DNA from 2 places in the Lysinibacillus sp. ACHW1.5 genome. Region 2 is predicted to be linked to the other one. Evidence: riboswitches for the same ligand, from Rfam matches in the RefSeq annotation. Region 2 holds a riboswitch; the other holds the start of a gene.
The links. Region 2 has a riboswitch for cyclic di-AMP ahead of L6W14_RS01365 (APC family permease). Riboswitches for the same ligand answer to the same signal wherever they lie in the genome.
Positions count from the first base shown of each region.

Region 1: it holds a riboswitch for cyclic di-AMP, as region 2 does, so the genes downstream of both, L6W14_RS15010 (TrkH family potassium uptake protein) here and L6W14_RS01365 (APC family permease) in region 2, are expected to answer to the same signal.

Region 1 covers NZ_CP091777.1:3,002,842-3,009,711, forward strand. Annotated here, with positions in the region: gene L6W14_RS14975 (PhoH family protein) at 1-88, opposite strand, end outside; gene L6W14_RS14980 (sporulation protein YqfD) at 91-1,203, opposite strand; gene L6W14_RS14985 (hypothetical protein) at 1,193-1,453, opposite strand; gene L6W14_RS14990 (hypothetical protein) at 1,509-1,985, opposite strand; gene floA (flotillin-like protein FloA) at 2,012-3,016, opposite strand; gene L6W14_RS15000 (NfeD family protein) at 3,020-4,348, opposite strand; gene rpsU (30S ribosomal protein S21) at 4,661-4,834, opposite strand; cyclic di-AMP (ydaO/yuaA leader) riboswitch at 5,088-5,229, shown strand; gene L6W14_RS15010 (TrkH family potassium uptake protein) at 5,346-6,683, shown strand; gene L6W14_RS15015 (potassium channel family protein) at 6,709-6,870, shown strand, end outside.
Region 2 covers NZ_CP091777.1:277,541-284,410, reverse strand. Annotated here, with positions in the region: gene L6W14_RS01365 (APC family permease) at 1-1,232, opposite strand, end outside; cyclic di-AMP (ydaO/yuaA leader) riboswitch at 1,351-1,500, opposite strand; gene L6W14_RS01360 (PepSY domain-containing protein) at 1,712-2,233, opposite strand; gene L6W14_RS01355 (PepSY domain-containing protein) at 2,324-2,995, opposite strand; gene L6W14_RS01350 (HAMP domain-containing sensor histidine kinase) at 2,992-4,287, opposite strand; gene L6W14_RS01345 (response regulator transcription factor) at 4,277-4,972, opposite strand; gene L6W14_RS01340 (hypothetical protein) at 5,091-5,375, opposite strand; gene L6W14_RS01335 (InlB B-repeat-containing protein) at 5,474-6,870, opposite strand, start outside.

The DNA of each region.
Region 1 (6,870 bases), 1.8 Mb from region 2:
CTAATTTCATATTTGCATCGGAAATACCTAGTAGCATAACCGCTTCATTTGGATTATCCACCTGTAATACAGTTAACTGTTCTGACATAATCATTCTCCTTGTAGGCCTTGTATTGGACTTGCAATGTTTTCATTGACTAAAAATAGAACTTTCCCTTCAACTGTACCATTCCCCCACTTTGCCTGTAAAAGGTTTTCTTTCTTGATGATTGTTTTTGCAGGTAACGAACGTAATACTTTTTCATGCAATAAAGGAATCAGCAATGACTCAATTTTCGATTCATCTAACTCTACTTGCATCGTTTTCGTCTGTTGCTCCTCTACAATTGAAACATAGGGGGATAGCCAATTCGGTAAATCTTTTCTTTGTACATAATCCACCTTTTCCTGATGTATACCCTTTATCAACACTCGCCATTGCTTTTGCTGCAAGGTTTCCACAGTAATTTTTGTTGGAATTTTAAATGAACATTCAAGCCAATAGTCTGCATAAACCTCTCCCTTCGCCCCTACAAAAACTTGATCTGTACCACTTTCTAATACCCCACTTACGAGGACGTCACCCTCGTAGGCTGTATCATTTACTGAAATTTTTCGCTCGCCATGCTGTATATTAAAATGTGTAATGACACCACTTTTCGTTGCTACTATATGGGAGGCTAATTTATCAGTTGTTTGCTCTGTTTGTTTAGGTGATTCTTGTGGTCTCAAAATTACTCGTCCGCCATGTTTATCAATATGAACCCATGATAGCTCTCGGTGTTGCTCTAACAGTTTTTGTCGTATAACCGTATTGGAAGGTAACCTTTTTTGAGATAAAGGGGTTTCTAATTGAAAGGTTTCATGAAAGGTCTTACCTAAACGCTGCTCTAGTTCTGGTGTTGCGGCTTCTATGTCCACTCGCCATATGACTTGTGCACAAAGAATTGGAATAGCAATCATAAAGGCTAAGCCCAATAAAGTCCAAATTTGCGCTCGAAAAACTTGAAGCTCATCTGCATAAAATACAGCCATTTTTAAGCGAAAACGTCTTCGTACACGGCGAATTTTTGGTAGATAATGCATCGTCGTTTCAAAGGAAACTTCCTGCTCACGAAAGACAACACGCTTTAATGGGACATGTTGAGCGTGCAATGCTTGAATAAAAGGATGAACATTTTCATGGCGCTTTATACGTATAATAATTGGCCGATTATTCCACATTTTTGCTCACACCCATATTCTTTGTCATTTTCATATGAAGCTCCTGTAGATTGTCAACAGTGAGATGTAGCATTTCTTCTTTGAGCGCATTGATTGTCACTGAATCCGCATTGACAGTAATATGATAATCTGCATAGACAAACGAACAGGTCGTCGCATCTGCATGAATAAAACGGTAGGGTCCAATAATTTTTAATGATTCGTATTCTAACAACTCAAGTAGTGGCGTTAATTGAAATAATTTTTTCATAAAAAAATGCCTCCTTCTTCGGCAATATATGCATCGAAAAAGGAGGACATGCTAGTTATTTTCTTTTTGATTTCGGTGGACCTAATATTTCAGCCATCACGATTGCTTGCATAAGATCATTTTTAGATTGAGGTAGTTGTAAAGTCGAATTTGTGCCAACTGATTGCACTTCCTTTTTTCCAGCAGCTAATCGTCCTCGACCTTCTCGATTAGAAGAACGGCTAGGGATATCTGCGGGAATGACAGTTGGGGCAACATAGCTTGGCATTTCTTTTTTCACTTGTGCTTCAACAAACTTTTTAGGTTCCTCGACTTTCTCATTTTCTGGAATCCAATCTCCTATAAATTCTCGTGCAAAATCTTCAAAACTCTGTGCTTTCCCAGTCCGATGTGGCGCTTTCTCCGTAACTGGAGGCTCTACCACGGTATCTTTATTAAAAGGAGGCATCTGCTTCTGAGGCTTTTTATTTTTTGATTTTCCGAAAATAGAGCTGACTATGGCAATTATGGCAAAGAGTATTAATTGTTCCATATTATTAGTTCTGCTCCTTTCCGTTATTAAGCATTAGGTTCATTTGTTTCAGGTTTATCTGTGCTCACTTTTGAAATCGAATCGCGCATCGCTGTATCCGCTTGGATATTACGATAGTTCATATAATCCATAATACCAAGATTACCGGAACGTAAGGCTTCAGCCATCGCTTGTGGTACTTCTGCCTCTGCTTCTACTACTTTCGCCTTCATCTCTTGAACACGTGCAATCATTTCTTGCTCATTTGCAACAGCCATAGCACGACGTTCCTCGGCTTTTGCTTGTGCAATGTTTTTATCTGCTTGTGCTTGTTCAATCTGTAATTCTGCACCGATATTTTTACCGATATCTACATCGGCAATATCAATGGACAAGATTTCAAAGGCTGTTCCTGAATCTAACCCTTTAGATAATACTGTTTGCGAAATCATATCTGGATTTTCTAAAACTTCTGTATGATGTGTCGCTGAACCGATAGTTGAAACAATCCCCTCACCAACACGAGCAATAACTGTTTCTTCACCAGCACCACCGACTAAACGCTCGATGTTGGCACGCACGGTAATACGAGCCTTTGCTTTTACTTCAATCCCGTTCATTGCTACACCTGAAATGAACGGTGTTTCAATAACTTTTGGATTAACAGACATTTGAACAGCTTCTAATACATCACGCCCAGCTAAATCAATTGCTGCACAACGTTCAAATGACAGCTCTATATTGGCACGGTGAGCCGCAATTAAGGCATTCACTACACGGTCAACATTACCACCTGCTAAATAGTGACTCTCTAACTGATTAATCGTTACAGGTAAACCAGCTTTATGTGCTTTAATCAACGGATTAACAATTCGAGACGGGATAACACGACGTAAGCGCATCCCAATTAATGTGAAAATACTCACACGTACACCTGCTGCTAATGCAGAAATCCACAATGCTACGGGTACAAAGGTAAAGAATACCGCAAGCACAATGAATAAAATAACTAGTCCAGCAATAGGACCAATCAAAGCTAAATCAAAACCCATTTTCTATTCCTCCATCTCTTTATCTGTTTGTCTCACAACAATGCGTGAGCCTTCAACTTTAATAATTTCTACATGTTGATTAACATCGATATAGCCACCTTCTGATACAATATCAATGCGTTCACTACCAAGTACCATTGTTCCAGATGGACGAAGTGGCGTAAGCGTTTTCCCAATTTTCCCTAACAGTTCTGTGCGATTCACATTGGATACATACCCTTCTTCTGTCGTGGTTGCATCCATTAACACAAGCCTGTTTAAGACATGCAGTTTTTTTCCGAAAAATTTCATCAGAATCACCATTCCTATCATCGCTATCACAAGCGCAATGAGAATTGCTACTATCATTTGCATCATATTTGCACCTGCCAGTATCAGACTTAGTACTATTAAGACACCACCTAAAATACCAATAATTCCACCGGGGACAAAAAACTCTGCAATTAAAAGGGCTAAGCCAACAATAAATAACAATAATGTTTCATATCCCGCAAAGCCGGCCACCATATGTCCAAAGAAAAATAAACCAAGTGCTGATAAGCCCATTATACCTGGAACACCAAATCCTGGCGAATAAAGCTCCATCACAAGTCCTAAGCTAGCGATAGACAATAGAATAGGTACAATGATGGGATTTGTAATAAAACGAGCTAACTTTTCAGAAAAGGTTGGTTCAATGGGAACAACATCACTACCATTCAAGTTGGTTACTTCTAAAAGCTCCTGAAAATCTTTAACCGTCCCTTCAGAATATTTAACCTTTGCTGCCTCTGAGGCTGATAGGGTTAACAAATTCTTTCCGCCAGCACGGTATTCTGGTAGTTCATAGTTGGTATCTGCCATTGCTAATGCATATTTAGGGTCGCGCCCTGACGTTTCTGCTGCTGCTTTCATTTGAGCAAGCCAAGCGCTATTGGCCTTTAGGTCGGCTGCATTACCTGCTGAATCGATAACTGCTGCTGCACCAATTGTTCCATTTGGAACCATGTAGATCTTATCCGCATGTAAGGCTAAAAACGCTCCTGCTGAGTGCGCATCCTTATTAATATAAGCAATCGTTTTTATTTGCGTTGCATCCATAAGCATGGCGATATCGCTTGCTGCATTCACAAAACCGCCAGGCGTATGTATTTCTAAGATAATTGCCTCTGCATTGTTTTCTTCAGCCTCTTTAAAAGCTCGTTCTAAAAATGCATGAAGTCCTCGCTCTACTTCATTACGAATCGGAACATGATAAACCTTATTACTGGCAAAAGCCGAAGTTAATGGAAACGCTAACAAAAAAGTCATCCATATCACTAGTAAATAGCTGAGGATTCTCCGTTTTCGCATCTTTTCCCCTCCCTTCTAACATGCCTCTCCTCTGTATATACGGTCAATCATGCGAAAAGTTTCACAAATCTTAAAAATTTATTCACTTATTTATCACTAGATCTAATCCCAATTATCAACACTTAGTATGCGAAAAAAAGCCGAATGAAATCATTTTGATTCATTCGGCTTTTTCATATGTACGTAAAGTTGAGCAATGTAAAATACCTGAAATTAATCAAAAATGTGATTAATTTCAGGTATAACTTTGTCTGCTCAGTGAATCATACAATTGCGTGTTATGAACGTAGGGATTTTTAATGGGAAATTAAATTACCACTTACGTTTACGTGCAGCTTCTGATTTCTTTTTACGTTTTACGCTAGGTTTTTCGTAGAACTCGCGCTTTCTAACTTCTTGAATTGTACCACTTTTTGATACAGTACGTTTGAAGCGGCGAAGAGCATCTTCAAGCGATTCGTTTTTGCGAACGACAGTTTTTGACATCTCTCTTTCCCTCCCTCCGAACACACGTCAATACACAATTAGGCAAATCACCTTCTGTTGTGTACTAAAAAATTATATCGTATTGTCTAATAATGGTCAATAGAAAGTATGCGAAATTATCAAGTGAATTTTTGGTTTTATTTTTGCTCGAATTATTCATACACAATTCGCCCACAATAAAAATAATTACATTTTCTTAACAATTAAGGGGTTTACAAAAAATAGAATAAGGGCGTAGAATAAATCACATTCAATTTCATATCGGCCAAATCTCAACTATTTGAGAACGGAGGAACCAATCTTTTGGGGTTAATTCTGCTTTAGCAGAAGGGATGAGAAAGCTCTTTCGCCATCCTACCCGTCAGCTAACTTCGTCGGCTAAAGCGAAGGAGGTCGTTATTGACCACCATTATTAGCATGCTTTCTACCCTTTTCATGCTCTAATCGTAGGTCTTTTTATTATGCCATCTAACAAACAGTTGTTTACTATTCAGAATTGAGGAAAAATTAAATGAACAATTTTAAAAGAGCATTAAATCCTCCCAAAGTTCTTGTATTGGGCTTTGCCCTCATCATTGCCATAGGTACGTTTCTTTTAACAATGCCATTTTCTACTGAGGATGGGAAGGGTTTGCCCTTTTTAGATGCTTTATTCACTGCTACATCAGCTACTTGTGTCACAGGTTTAATTGTAGTCGATACAGGTGATACCTTCTCTACTTTTGGCGAAGTGGTTCTTTTATTCTTAATCCAAATTGGCGGTTTAGGATTTATGACATTTGCCACATTATTATTTTTACTGCTTGGAAAGAAAATTTCATTAAAAGAAAGACTGCTGCTAAAAGAAGCATTTAATAATATCTCCATTGCTGGTCTTGTTCGATTAGTGAAAAGAATATTACTCTTTACAGCATGTATTGAAATAATCGGTGGTCTTATTCTATCCATTCGTTTTTCTTTTGATATGCCTATTGGAAAGGCCCTTTATTTTGGATTTTTTCATGCCATATCCAACTTCAACAACGCTGGCTTCGATTTAATGGGTGGCTTTAACGGAATGACTGCCTATGTTGATGATCCCTTTGTTGTTTTCACCATCTGTACTCTTATTACAATCGGCGGATTAGGCTTTATTGTGATGAATGAATTATATGAATATCGTGTGACTAAAAGGCTTTCTGTCCATTCAAAAATAGTCTTAGTAACGACACTTTTGCTCACTGTTAGTGGAACCATTTTGATATTTTTGTTTGAGTATGGCAACCAAAAGACACTGGGACCATTATCCGAATGGGGTAAAGTGTTAGGTTCCCTTTACCAAGCGGTTACACCACGAACTGCTGGCTCCAATACACTGGCTATTGGGGACTTAACGCATTCTACATTATTTTTAATGATTCTTTTCATGTTTATTGGGGCAGGCTCTGGGTCGACTGCTGGAGGTATTAAAATCACAACCTTTGCTGTTTTAGTAGCTACTATGTGGTCACAAATTCGAGGAAAAGAAGATGTCGTTCTCTTTAAACGTAGAATTGTTACTGAAACTATCTTAAAGGCTTTGACGGTTACAATGTGTGGAGGATTAATTGTTGTAGTCGTGACGATTCTTCTCAGTATCACGGAACAGCATCATAGCTTTATGATGTACTTATTTGAGGCTACCTCTGCGTTTGGTACTGTTGGTCTTTCGATGGGCCTAACTCCAGAGCTAACACCTGCTGGTCGTCTTCTTCTGATTATTACAATGTTCGCAGGAAGAGTAGGACCACTAACCATTGCTTTTGCCATTGCAAAACGAAGAAAAAAAGAGAGTTTCCGCCACCCAAAAGGAAATATTATGATTGGATAACCAAATGAGAGGAAGACAGAACGCTATGACCATTAAACAATACGCTGTGATTGGCTTAGGTAGATTCGGAACAAGCGTCGCTCGCAGATTGCATGAAGCTGGACAGGAAATATTAGGAATTGATATAAATGAAGAAAGAGTAGAGGATGCCGAACCCTATGTGACTCACGCTGTGGTAGCAGATACA
Region 2 (6,870 bases):
GTATTGATTGTAAATCTTGCTACCCAGCCTTTAGGTTTTTCGTGCCACCATTTTCTCATCATTCCCGTTTGCGCTAATGTAAAGGGAATAAATACGCCTACTGCATAGAGCGGAATTAAATGCTCTGTGGCCCCGTCAAAAAGGATAATTAAAAAAATGGCTGCAATACCTAGCATTAAAATACCATTTGAATAGCCAAGACGGTCCCCACGAATTTGGAAAATTCGTGGGATAAAACCATCCTTCGATAAATTCACAGCAAGCAAGGGAAAAGCTGAGTATCCTGTGTTTGCGGCAAGTACTAAAATCATTGCCGTAGTCCCCTGTACAATATAATAAAGGAAATTCCGACCAACACTAGCTTCTGCTAGTTGGGAAACGACTGTTGCTTCTGCTGTTGGTGCAACGCCATAAAAATAAGCTAGACTAACAATCCCGATGAATAAAACGGCTAAAATGGCACCCATTGCTAAAAGCGTTTTAGCAGCATTATTTGGAGCAGGATTTCTAAAATTAGGTATGGCGTTAGAAATAGCCTCTACTCCAGTTAACGCTGAGCTTCCTGAAGCAAATGCCTTTAATAAAATAAATAGGCTAATCCCTGCCACTGGTGTGCCAATCTTTGGATGTAGCTCTGCAGGCACCTGTCCAGTTGCCACATTATAGAGCCCAATCCCGATTAGCAACAGCATAACGCCTACAAATAGATAAACTGGGTACGCCAAGATAGAAGCTGACTCTGTTACACCTCGCAAGTTTAAAATCGTTAAGAAAATCACAAATATAATAGCAATGGGTACATTATAAGCATGAAGACTTGGAAATGCAGATGTAATGGCATCTGTCCCGGCCGACACACTTACTGCTACCGTTAAAATATAATCAACAAGCAAAGAACCCCCTGCAACAAGACCTGCATTCACGCCTAAATTTTCTCGTGATACGACATAGGCGCCTCCCCCATGTGGATAGGCGAAGATAACTTGACGATAGGATAAAATCAGTGCCACGAGTAGAATAACCACTCCAGCGGCAATAGGTAAAGAATACCAAAATGCCATTGTACCTACCGTCATTAGGACAATTAAAATTTGTTCTGGTCCATAGGCTACTGATGACAATGCATCTGACGATAATATGGCCAGTGCCTTTGTTTTACTGAGCTTTTGTTCCCCTAACGCATCGGATCTTAATGGTTTGCCGATTACATAACGTTTGAATGAGGACTTCATTGATAAACACCTTCTAGTTTCATAGAATGTGTTTCGCCTTTCTAAATTACATCAAAAAACGCCTACAAGTCATCACTAAATAAGACTTGTAGACGCTCATCCGTCTGCCAAGCTCCACTTTTCTGCTCTTAACGCTTACGAGGTTAGCTGTCGGATTCGGGCCTGAGTAGCCCTACTCCTCCACAAGGAAGAGATTCACCCCAAGAATGGCTATGCCATCCATCAAAATTGGTTCCCCCGCGTTTAGTTGCTTCAGCGATTTAGAAATTTGAAACTTTTATAATGATGTCATATTACGCCTGCTAATTAAAAAAGTAAAGAAGAAAATTTTTCTCTTTTTTGAGTAAAAGCATAGGCTTTTTTGAACATATAAATAACCGCTTCTTAAAGAAAATTTCCTGAATACCTAGTCAATACCCACAATATAAACAATAAAACTGCCTTAAAGGTATATTTTACCTTTAAGACAGCTCATTAAATTAGTCATCAAAGCCTTGTTCAAAGTCGATAATGTTCCCAGAGACCGCATCCACATCTACTTCGTATTCATATTGACCGTCTTTCAGTTCAATTTCATATACACCATCATCAAGCTTAACTTTTGTCACTTTACCCTTTGCTTTTGTTTGGGCTGTCTTGATAGCCTGCTCTTTTGTAATTATTTTTGTTGTAGCAGTCGTAGCAGGAATATCATCCCATTCATCGTCATCTAGACGTTCCTTTTTCTGCTTGAGTAATTTTCCACTATACGCATCAAATTTTAAATCATATTCTACTGTATCTTTATACACCTCTACTTCATAAATAGAGCTAAACTGATTTTGGTCAAATTCGATATTGGCAACTGTACCATCCACTACCGCTAGAGCTTTCTTCTCAATTTCCTGCATGGATAAGACCTTTTTTTCTTGGGCATTTCCTGATAATAAAGTCGTCGAGCCAATCGCTGCACCCACTCCAAGTGTCATTACTAGTGCGGGAATCATGATCATTTTTTTCATGTTCATCTCTCCTTTGTTTTATCTAAACTTAGCTTACCAAGTGAAGATGATAGAACTATAAGAGGAACATTAGAATTTCATGAGAATGATTTAATGATCGTCATCCCATGTTACAGACAGTACTTTTCCTGAAACAGCATGAATTTGAAATGTAGCTTCGTCCTCCTGCGTTTCAATCTCAACTAAATAATAACCACCCTCTGAGGTTTCTTCAAAATCAACTGAATCCACTTCACCCTTTAATTGCTTAAGAGCTATTTGAATGGCCTGTTGCTCAGTTATAATAGGCTCTTCGATAGGTTGTTCTTGTGGCTCAACCTTTTTCTCAGCCAGTAGTTCGCCAGTATAACCATCAAACGTTAAATCCTTTTGAATTTCCTCATTTTCAACACGTACAGTGTAAATGGAGTCTGTAAGCATAACGCTTTCTACATCTCCATACTCCTTTTTAACCATTTGTCTGATCTGCTTTTCTGTTAATAGTAATTTACTATGTCCTTCTTTCAGGATAAGATCAGTCACCTGTTGTGTCGTAACATCGAGTATAGCTGCATACTTGACATCGTCACGCGTAAAAAGCATTTCAAAGGTATTTCCTTGTTTTTCAACCTGTGTAACATGACCATTGTAGATAGTCTCAATATGCCGAATAGCCTGCGCTTCACTAAGAGGTTGAACGTAAAAATAACGATGTTGAACAAACCAAATTACTCCACTACAAAAAAGGATAATAACAACAATTACTAACATCCACTTTTTCATTGCTGTTCCTCCTTTGGTATACATAAAGTAAAGCTTGAGCCTTCCCCAAGCTTACTTTTCACATCTATCGTTATACCTAATTGTTGTGCCAGTTCATGCGCTATTGCTAGCCCTAGCCCTGAACCTCCTGTTTTACGATTACGATCCTCTGTTACACGATAAAAACGCTCAAACAAATGAGGAATATGCTCGACTGGAATACCCATACCAAAATCTTGGATGGTAATACGTACTTGATTGGTTGTTTCGGTGACTTGAATACGTACTTCATCCTTACTATATTTCCTAGCATTATCCAGCAAAATAAAAAGTAGTTGCTTCAATATTTTTTCATCACTATAAATAAATTTTGGAATCTGCGCATCAATTCTAAATGTTCGATGATAAGCCTGTTCCATTTGTGAAGCTACTTTATTTAAGAAAGGGGCAAGCTCTAGTTGTTCGAAATGAACGTCCAATTGCTCTTTGTTTTTAGCTAGTTCTAGCAATTGCAACACCATTTCATGCATACGAGATGATTCATTGGCAATGGCTTGTAAGGATTCCTGAGCAACCTCCCGATTATCAAAACCCCTTCTTAGGAGGAGTTTTGCATAACTTTCAATGACAGTTATAGGGGTTTTTAACTCATGGGAGGCATTTGATACGAATTCTTGTTGCTTTTGATAATGTTGTTCAAGCTTCTCCATCATCATATTAAAAGTACGGTTAATGTTTGTTAACTCGTCGCCACCTTTTTCTGTAGTATCTATTTTTTCATATTTCCCAGTAGATGCACTTTTGCGCATGGTCTCATTTAAACGTTCTAGCGGTAATAAAATAAGTCGCCCAAGTACCAAGCTCGCTAGGAAAATTGGAATCGTTGCCACGACAGATACAACAACTAAGATGACCTTTAACAAATCTAATGTCCGTTCTACTTCTTCCATAGATTGCTGTAATGTTATATCCACTACCGTTCCGTCGATCCAAATAGCAGGCATAGTGTAGGTAATGGCAGGGACTTCTTGCATTTCAAGGGTAGCTTGAACCTTTGTTTTCAAGCGTTCACCATCATAAATATAAACAGCACCCTCTGTGGGCATATAAGCTCTTAATACTTGCTGTAGGTTGGTTTGTGCATTTAACTGACTCAGTGTAGAGCTTAAATCATTTGCCCGTGACTGGAGCTGATTATATTCCGTATCATAGGCAAATTTCTCATACAACAAATAAATTCCACTATTTGTTGCCACTACAATAACTAGCATAAGCAATGTTGTTAGTAGATGAATTTTTGTTTTAAGTCTCATAACGATGTTCCTTTAGCACATATCCAACACCTCGAATTGTCTGAATAAGAGGTGTTGGATTAGCAGCCTCAAGCTTTTGTCGGACATAACGTATATAAACATCCACAACATTTGTATCCCCATAATAATCATAGCCCCACACAGCCTCTAATATTTGCTCCCTTGTCAGTACTTGTTTAGGATGCTTTAGTAAATAGAACAACAAATCATACTCACGAGGTGTCAGCTGAATTTCCTTATCAAAATATACAACTTCCCTTGTTTGCTCGTTTATCGATAAATGGCCAAATGTAAGTGCAACTTGCTTTGGACTCACCTTCTGCGAAAACCGTAATGCATTGCGAATTCGTGCCAGTAGCTCCTCAATTTCAAAAGGCTTTGTCACGTAATCATTGGCTCCTAAATCCAAGCCCTTTACCTTATCCTCTACTTCACTTTTGGCAGTTAGCATGATAACAGGTGTTTGGGATTCTGTTGCACGAATACGCTTTAGCACATCAATACCACTCATCTCAGGTAGCATGATATCAAGTAAAATTAAATCCCATTGCTGCTCACGGTATTGTAGTAAGCCTTCTGCTCCTGTATGGGCCATCGCTGCCTCATATCCTTCAAATTGAAGCTCCAGTTGTAGCACTCTCGCAATATTTTCTTCATCTTCTATAATTAAAATTCGATGTGTCATGTCGAATCCGTCCTTCGCCTTTTCTTTTCATCGTATACGATACAAGTGGTGAAAGTCTAATTAGAAAATGATGAGAAATACAATACATTTCTTTTTTTGACACAGAGTATGTCTTTAACTAATAAACATTTGGTAAAAAGCTGTATATATCCCTTTTCTGAAAAATCCCTGAGCTTACTTTAGCAACTTTTTTGCCATTTAAACGGCTTGGAAAGGGAAATTCCATATGTGGACCATTGTAATGAATAATGGTCACTGTACCATCAGAGTTATTACGCCAATCATAATTCCTTTCATCTGTTTTGATTGAAAGTTTAATCGATACAAAAGCTAAACTTAAGAATAATATGAAGAAGATAAGACGAGCAATTTTCAATAGAAACACTTCCTTTTCTATTAGCATAATAATTTACATCCTTACGCACTATTGAGTAATGTTAATAATTTGAACAAAAAAATCTCACCAAAAGCTTTATGGATAGCGATTGGTGAGGTTTTTAATTATTGATGCAAAGCTCTATACAAAAATGCTACAAACTCCGCACGTGTTACAGGATCATTTGGTCTAAAGTTGCCATTATTTCCAATTGTGATCCCATTTCCTGCGAGTATAGCTATAAAGTTATGTGCCCAGTGTGTTTTTGGCACATCCTTGAAAGTATCTTTATTCGATGAAGTTAAATTAAAGGCAAGGACTAATACTTTTGCCATCTGGGCACGTGTCATATTAGTAGTTGGCTGGAAATCCCCATCTATGCCTTCAAACAGACCTGCTTGTTGCACCTGATCGATTACCCCAAAATAGAGATGGTTTTTAGGTATATCGTCAAATTCTCGTGCGTCTTTTTTCGGTTCTAGCGCTAACGCTCTTGTTAATATCAGGGCAGCATGCTGGCGCTGAATTGGTGCATTTGGCTTGAAGGTGCCATCTTGATAGCCTGTAATAATGCCCTGCTTTGCCATCTCCTGAATCATCGCCCAGCCCCAATGTCCTTTAGAAATATCTGAGAAGATGATATCTGGCTCTGGTTGGGGTGTTGTCTCTGTTGGTTGTGGATCAATTGGTTCTTCAGGTCTAGGTTCTTGTTTTTCAGGTATGGCTGGCTCTGGTATCGGGGTTGGATTCGGAGATATACTTCCTCCACCACCCGATGAACCGTCTGTTACCCAATGAGCATATAATGTGATATTGGACTTCACTACATCTTTAGAAAAATTCCATGGTATCGTCAGTTCAATATCCTTATACCAGCCTGTAAATAAATAACCTGCCTTTGTTGGATCTACTGGCTTTGTTGCTAAGGTATCTTTAATCACCTTCTGTGATGTTACTGCACTTCCTCCATTTGTTTCGAAATCCACCGTATATTGTGGGATGACCTTTTCCCATTTTGCATATAAAGTTGTATTTTCGGTTACCTTATCCGTTGTAAAATTCCATGGTGTACTGAATACAGCATCTGTATACCAACCTGCAAACTCATATCCAGCTTTTGTTGGGTCTGCTGGCTTTATTGCTAAGGTGTCTTCAGTTACCTTCTGTGATACTACTGTGCTACCTCCATTTGTTTCGAAAACCACCGTATATTGTGTGATGACCTTTTCCCATTTTGCATATAAAGTTGTATTTTCGGTTACCACGTCTATATCAAATTCCCATGGGATACTCAACGTTTTATCTTTATACCACCCTATCAATATATGACCTGCCTTTGTAGTATCTGCTGGCTTAGTCACTTTAGCTTTGTCAGTAACTTTTTGAGACGGAATCGCACTTCCGCCGTTCGTTTCAAAATTCACCGTATACTGTACGACTACCTTTTTCCATTTAGCATATAAGGTTGTATTTTCGGTTACCTTATCCGTTGTAAAATTCCATGGTGTACTGAATACAGCAT